DNA from 2 places in the Dactylosporangium sp. CS-047395 genome. Region 2 is predicted to be linked to the other one. Evidence: predicted binding sites of a transcription regulator. Region 2 holds the regulator's gene; the other holds the start of a gene.
The links. Region 2 encodes HrcA, which represses chaperone genes, less so after heat shock. Its sites were predicted from a motif close to GGTTNGCACNCTCNNNNNGAGNGTGCNAACC; they were not measured.

Region 1: a site for HrcA is predicted at 1,409-1,439, ahead of groL (chaperonin GroEL). Genes of this name have one in related genera too.

What each region holds. Positions count from the first base shown of each region.
Region 1 covers NZ_CP192015.1:505,746-509,154, forward strand. The annotation lists gene paaN (phenylacetic acid degradation protein PaaN) at 1-721, shown strand, start outside; gene ACQP00_RS02350 (cold-shock protein) at 998-1,201, shown strand; gene groL (chaperonin GroEL) at 1,613-3,232, shown strand; gene ACQP00_RS02360 (dipeptidase) at 3,358-3,409, opposite strand, start outside.
Region 2 covers NZ_CP192015.1:9,893,979-9,897,387, forward strand. The annotation lists gene ACQP00_RS46265 (16S rRNA (uracil(1498)-N(3))-methyltransferase) at 1-225, opposite strand, end outside; gene dnaJ (molecular chaperone DnaJ) at 222-1,349, opposite strand; gene hrcA (heat-inducible transcriptional repressor HrcA) at 1,376-2,398, opposite strand; gene ACQP00_RS46280 (DUF4870 domain-containing protein) at 2,583-3,170, shown strand; gene hemW (radical SAM family heme chaperone HemW) at 3,195-3,409, opposite strand, start outside.

The DNA of each region.
Region 1 (3,409 bases), 1.9 Mb from region 2:
GGTGGTCGACTCGACCGACGACTTCGCCGGAATGTGCCGCAACATCGGGTTCTCCTTGGTGTTGTACTCCGGGCAGATGTGCACCACTCCGCAGAACATTCTCGTGCCCGTGGGAGGCATCGCGACCAACGAGGGGCACAAGAGCCTCGACGACGTCGCGCGTGGCATTGCGGAGGCCGTCGGTGCACTCACCGGAGATGCCGCCAAGGGCGTGGAACTCACCGGCGCAATCGTGAACGAAGGCGTTCTGGAGAGGCTCCAGAAAGCCGCGACCGTCGGCGATCCGGTACTCGAATCCTCAGACGTTTCACACCCGGCTTATGCGACCGCGACTGTGCGTACACCGCTCATCCGGAAACTCGGCGCGGATGACGCCGAGACCTATGGGTCGGAGTGGTTCGGTCCCATTTCCTTCGTTGTCGCGACCGATTCCACGGACGGCAGTGTGCGGATCTTCGCGGACACGGTCGGCAAGAAGGGCGCATTGACCGCGTCGGTCTATTCGACGTCGCCGGACGTCCTCGACGCCGTGGAAGAGGCCGCTTTGGTTGCAGGTGTGCATTTGTCAGTGAACCTTACCGGCGGTGTGTTCGTGAACCAGTCCGCCGCGTTTTCCGACTTCCATGCCAGCGGTGCCAATCCCGCGGCCAATGCCGCGCTGACCGACGGTGCCTACGTCGCCAGCAGGTTCCGTGTCGTTCAGTCACGACGTCACGTGTAGTGCTGAAGGTTCCTAACGAGTAGTCGCCGGGCGATGCTTGACTCTGCAAGGAAAAGTTGCGAGAAGGCATGCTCGGCGACCTTTTTCCGCTGTTTGAACCGTGACCTTGCTGTCCGATTTAGGCCTGTCGGGAGTGGGGTTACTCCTGTACCGTGCGGTTCGGTCGTCTTCCTTCGCCGGTTCCACCCCCGGACCCGGCGGCTGTGGATGAAGACCCGGAGCTGGTCCCCACAGCCAGCCGAGTAAGCAGCAGGACCGAAGTAGAGGAAGTGCACCGTGGCACAGGGCACCGTCAAGTGGTTCAACAGCGAAAAGGGCTACGGCTTCATCGCGGTCGACGGGGGGCAGGACGTCTTCGTCCACTTCTCCGCGATTCAGATGGACGGCTACAAGTCGCTGGAAGACGGACAGCGCGTCGAGTTCGAGATCGCGCAGGGTCAGAAGGGGCCGCAGGCCGAAGGGGTTCGGCTCCTGGCCTGACTCCCCAGGCTGACCCAAGTCTCCGTATTCAACCGCCGGGGCACCGCCCTCATTGACGAGGGCTGGTGCCCTGCGTCCTTTTTACGGCATTTCTTTTCATTCCTTGTCGGCGTCCGTATGGGAGAGCGCTCTCTGGGTGAACCCTGGGGATCACCTCGTGGGGCTCTCCGTTTGCTTGCACTCGACCGGCCAGAGTGCTAAACAGGGACTTGGCACTCGCAACCCGTGAGTGCCAAGGTCGGGACGGTGCAGTCCTCCGGTGGGCAACCACCGTGAGGCTGGTCGTCGCGGGCTCATCCGGCCCGACCGCCCGGGGCTCCCGCTGGGGCCCCGAAGGTGCGAAAGCAGGCGGTGAGCCGCAGGCCCCACGGGGTCGAGGCGAATCGTGAGTGTCCAGGAGGACAACGCCGAATGGCCAAGATTATCGCGTTCGACGAAGAGGCGCGCCGCGGTCTCGAGCGGGGCATGAACCAGCTCGCCGACGCCGTCAAGGTGACGCTCGGGCCCAAGGGCCGCAACGTCGTCCTCGAGAAGAAGTGGGGCGCGCCCACCATCACCAACGATGGTGTGAGCATCGCCAAGGAGATCGAGCTCGAGGACCCGTACGAGAAGATCGGCGCCGAGCTGGTCAAGGAAGTCGCGAAGAAGACCGACGACGTCGCCGGTGACGGCACGACGACGGCCACCGTGCTCGCGCAGGCGCTGGTCCGTGAGGGCCTGCGCAACGTCGCGGCCGGCGCGAACCCGATGGCCCTCAAGCGCGGCATCGAGGCGGCTGTCGCCTCCGTCGCCGACGAGCTGGCCAACCTCGCCAAGGACGTGGAGACCAAGGAGCAGATCGCCTCCACCGCCTCCATCTCCGCCGGCGACTCCACGGTCGGCGAGATCATCGCCGAGGCGATGGACAAGGTCGGCAAGGAAGGCGTCATCACCGTCGAGGAGAGCAACACCTTCGGCCTCGAGCTCGAGCTCACCGAGGGCATGCGCTTCGACAAGGGCTACATCTCGCCGTACTTCGCGACCGACAGCGACCGGATGGAGGCCGTCCTCGACGACCCCTACATCCTCATCGTCGAGTCGAAGATCTCCGCGGTGAAGGACCTGCTCCCGGTGCTGGAGAAGGTCATGCAGGCGGGCAAGCCGCTCGCGATCATCGCCGAGGACGTCGAGGCCGAGGCCCTGGCGACCCTCGTCGTGAACAAGATCCGCGGCACGTTCAAGTCGGTCGCCGTCAAGGCCCCCGGCTTCGGTGACCGCCGCAAGGCCATGCTCGCCGACATCGGCATCCTGACGGGTGGCCAGGTCATCAGCGAGACCCTCGGCCTCAAGATCGAGAACGCCGACCTCTCCCTGCTCGGCCGCGCCCGCAAGGTCGTCGTCAGCCGGGACGAGACCACCATCGTCGATGGTGCCGGTGACGCCGAGGCGATCAACGGCCGGGTCTCCGAGATCCGCGCCGAGATCGAGAAGAGCGACTCGGACTACGACCGCGAGAAGCTGCAGGAGCGCCTGGCCAAGCTGGCCGGCGGCGTCGCGGTCATCAAGGTCGGCGCGGCCACCGAGGTCGAGCTCAAGGAGCGCAAGCACCGCATCGAGGACGCCGTGCGCAACGCGAAGGCGGCCGTCGAAGAGGGCATCGTCCCCGGCGGTGGCGTGGCCCTCGTGCAGGCCGGCAAGACCGCGTTCGACAAGATCGACCTGGTCGGCGACGAGGCGACCGGCGCGAACATCGTCAAGGTCGCGCTCGACGCCCCGCTGCGTCAGATCGCCGTGAACGCGGGCCTCGAGGGCGGCGTCGTCGTCGAGCGCGTGCGCAACCTGGAGCCCGGCCACGGCCTCAACGCCGCGACCGGCGAGTACGTCAACCTCCTGGCCGAGGGCATCATCGACCCGGCCAAGGTGACGCGCTCGGCGCTGCAGAACGCCGCGTCCATCGCCGCGCTGTTCCTCACCACGGAGGCCGTGGTGGCGGACAAGCCGGAGAAGGAGAAGGCCCCGGCCGCCCCTGGCGGCGGCGACATGGACTTCTGAGTCCAGCCTTCCACAGCTCTACCGGAGCGGGCCGGCCCTTTGGGCCGGCCCGCTTTGCTATGGGCCCGCTTCCATGTCCGGGCCGCGCTTTCCACGTCCAGGTCTCGCGCTTTCTGCGACCGGGCTTATCCGCAGGTGGCGCGTAGCACCCGGAGTGCGTTGTCCCAGGCCAGCTTG
Region 2 (3,409 bases):
GTCGGGTGCGGGTACCGACGAAGGCTCATCCAGAGACAGCGTCAAAGCACCCTTGCGGGCCGCGGTGACCTCGCCGCGGACCAGGCCGCCGGCGCCGTCGGACAGCAGCAGGGCCTCGCCCGGGAGGAGGCGCTGCACGTCGGCGGCGTGGTGACCCTCCGGGCCGTCCAGGACGTAGGACGGGCCCGGCGGAAGGGCAGGGACCAGGAAGAGCGGCAGGCTCACGCGTGGCCGTTGAAGGCGTCGCGCATGCGTGAGAAGAAGCCGCCCTGCTTCGACAGCTCGGCGACCTCCTCGCCCCGGGTGCGGGCGAACTCGCGCAGCAGGCGCTCCTGCTCCGGTTCCAGGCGGGTCGGGGTGCGCACGTCCAGGTGGACGTAGAGGTCGCCGCGGCCGGCGCCGCGCAGGTGCGGAACGCCCTTGCCGCGGATGCGCAGGGTCGAGGTGGGCTGGGTGCCCGCCTTGACGTCGACCGTCTCCTCGCCGTCCAGGGTCTTGATGGTCAGCCGGGTGCCGAGCGCGGCCGCCGTCATCGGGACCGTGACGCGGCAGTGCAGGTCGTCGTCCTTGCGCGAGTACACGTCGTGCGGGCGCTCGTGGATCTCGACGTAGAGGTCTCCGGGCGGGCCGCCGCCGGGGCCGACCTCGCCCTGCTGGGCCAGGCGGATGCGCATGCCGTCCTCGACGCCCGAGGGGATCTTGACGGTGAGCGAGCGGCGGGTGCGGACCCGGCCGTCGCCGCCGCACGTCGCGCAGGGGTGCGGGATGACCGTGCCGAAGCCCTGGCAGGCCGCGCACGGGCGGGCCGAGACGACCTGGCCGAGGAAGGTGCGCTGGACCGACTGGACCTCGCCGCGGCCCTGGCAGATCTCGCAGGTCTGCGGGTGGGTGCCCGGCGCGGTGCCGGCGCCCTGGCAGGTGGTGCAGACGACGGCCGTGTCGACCTGGATCGGCGCCTCGACGCCGAACGCGGTCTCGTGCAGGTCGAGGTCGAGGCGCAGGATCGCGTCGGCGCCCGGGCGCACGCGCGGGCGCGGCCCGCGGGCGGACTGGGTGCCGAAGAAGGCGTCCATGATGTCCTGGAAGCCGACGAACGCGCCGCCGGCCGGGCCGCCGGCGCCGCCGCCGCTGGGCGCGAGGGGGTCGCCGCCCAGGTCGACCATCTCCCGCTTGCGGGGGTCGGACAGGACCTCGTAGGCGGCGTTGATCTCTTTGAACTTCTCCTGCGCCGCCGGGTCGGGATTCACGTCCGGGTGGAATTCGCGGGCCAACCGCCGGTAGGCCCGCTTGATCTCATCGGCTGTGGAGTCCCGCTTGACGCCGAGAATCCCGTAATAGTCCTTCGCCACTGAGTCCTATGCCCCTGAGATAGATGTCAACTCTGTGCCAGCAGGTCGCCGACGTAGCGTGCCACGGCCCGCACGGTCGCGATGTTTCCGGGGTAGTCCATGCGGGTCGGGCCGAGCACGCCCATCCCGCCGACCACCATGGTGCCGGGTCCGTAGCCGGTCGCCACGATCGAGGCGGTCCGCAGGTCCTCGATCTCGTTCTCGTCGCCGATGCGCACCCGGGTCATGCTGGGCTCGACCTCGCCGAAGAGCTTGAGCAGGATGACCTCCTCCTCGAGGGCCTCGAGGATCGGGCGCAGCGAGCCCTGGAAGTCCAGCAGCCCGCCGCGGGCCAGGTTCGCGGTGCCGGCGAGCGCGATGCGCTCCTCGGTCCGCTCGACCAGCGTCTCCAGCAGCACCGTGGACAGCGCCGTCATCGGCGGCCGCAGGCTCGGCGCGGTCTCCTCGACCAGGGCCACGACCAGCGGCGGCGTCTCGGCCAGCCGCTTGCCGACGAGCTTCTCGTTGATCATGCGGCGCAGCTCGGTGACGTCGTCGGCCAGGATCGGGCCGGGCAGGTCCACGAGGCGCTGCTCGACCCGGCCGGTCTCGGCGATCATGACGACCATGAGCCGGGTGGTGGAGATCGGCACCAGCTCGAAGTGCCGCACGCTGGCCCGCGACAGGCTCGGATACTGCACCACCGCGACCTGCCGGGTCAGCTGGGCGAGCAGCCGGACTGTGCGGTGCACCACGTCGTCGAGGTCGACCGCGCCGATCAGGAACCGCTCGATGGCCCGGCGCTCGGCCTGGCTCAGCGGTTTCACCCGGGAGAGTTTGTCGACGAACAGCCGGTAGCCGGCGTCGGTGGGCACCCGCCCCGCACTGGTGTGCGGCTGCCGGATGTAGCCCTCCTCCTCCAGGACGGCCATGTCGTTGCGGACCGTCGCCGGGGAGACCCGCAGGTTGTGCCGCTCGACGAGCGACTTGCTCCCGACCGGTTCCTGGGTGGCGACGTAGTCCTCGACGATGGCGCGAAGCACTTCGAGCTTCCGCTCGTCAAGGCCCATGGCACCTCCTCGAGGACTGGCACTCCCAACTCGTGAGTGCCAGTCTACGTCAGTCGCGCGAGGGCACGCGATGATCGTTTGGCGCACGATAGTCGGCAGTAAGGCTGGGCTGCGCAAAAGTTGTCCAAAAGACGTCATGTCGTGTCGCTGGCGCCACTTGATCGATGCACCTACCGTGGCCCCCATGAGTGAACCACCTCGCCCCCCGGGGGACTACGGCATGCCGCAGGACCCCAACTCCGGGTACCTCCCGCCGTCCAGTGGTGGCGGGGCCTACGGCACCCCGCCCACCTCGGGCGCCGGCTACGAGCAGCCGGGTTACCAGCAGCCGGGATATCAGCAGCCCGGCGGCTACCAGCAGCCCGGATACCAGCAGCCGGGGTACCAGCAGCCCGGTTACCAGCAGCCCGGCGCCTACGGGCAGCCCGGTGCGCCGGCCGGCTACGCCAACAGCGACGAGAAGACGTGGGCGCTCATCGCCCACTTCGGCGGCATCATCGTCGGCTTCATCGCCCCGCTGGTCGCGCTCCTGGCCAAGGGCAACGAGTCGCCGACGGTCAAGGCGCACGCGAACGAGGCCCTGAACTTCCAGATCACCTGGGGCATCGCCATGATCGTGGCGGTGATCGTCTCGATCTGCTCGTTCGGGATCCTGTTCTTCCTGCCGTTCCTCGTGTGGATCGTCATCATCGTGTTCGGCATCCTCGGTGGCATGAAGGCCAACAACGGGGAGCTGTACCACTACCCGATGACCATCCGCCTGATCAAGTAAGCCGCACGCGTCCGGCGCGGGCTCTCACGTCAGAGCCCGCGCCACGGCGTCGGCGAGCAGCCGGCCCCGCAGCGTGAGCACCGCCCGGCCGGCCGCGAAGGCCCCGGGATCGAGTTGCCCGTCGGCCAGGCAGTCCCGCGCGCCCGCCAGACCGGCCGCGTCCAGCGCATCGAGCGGCAGCCCGTCGGCGAGCCGGATGCGCAGCAGCACGTCCTCCATGTGCCGTTCTTCCGCCGTCA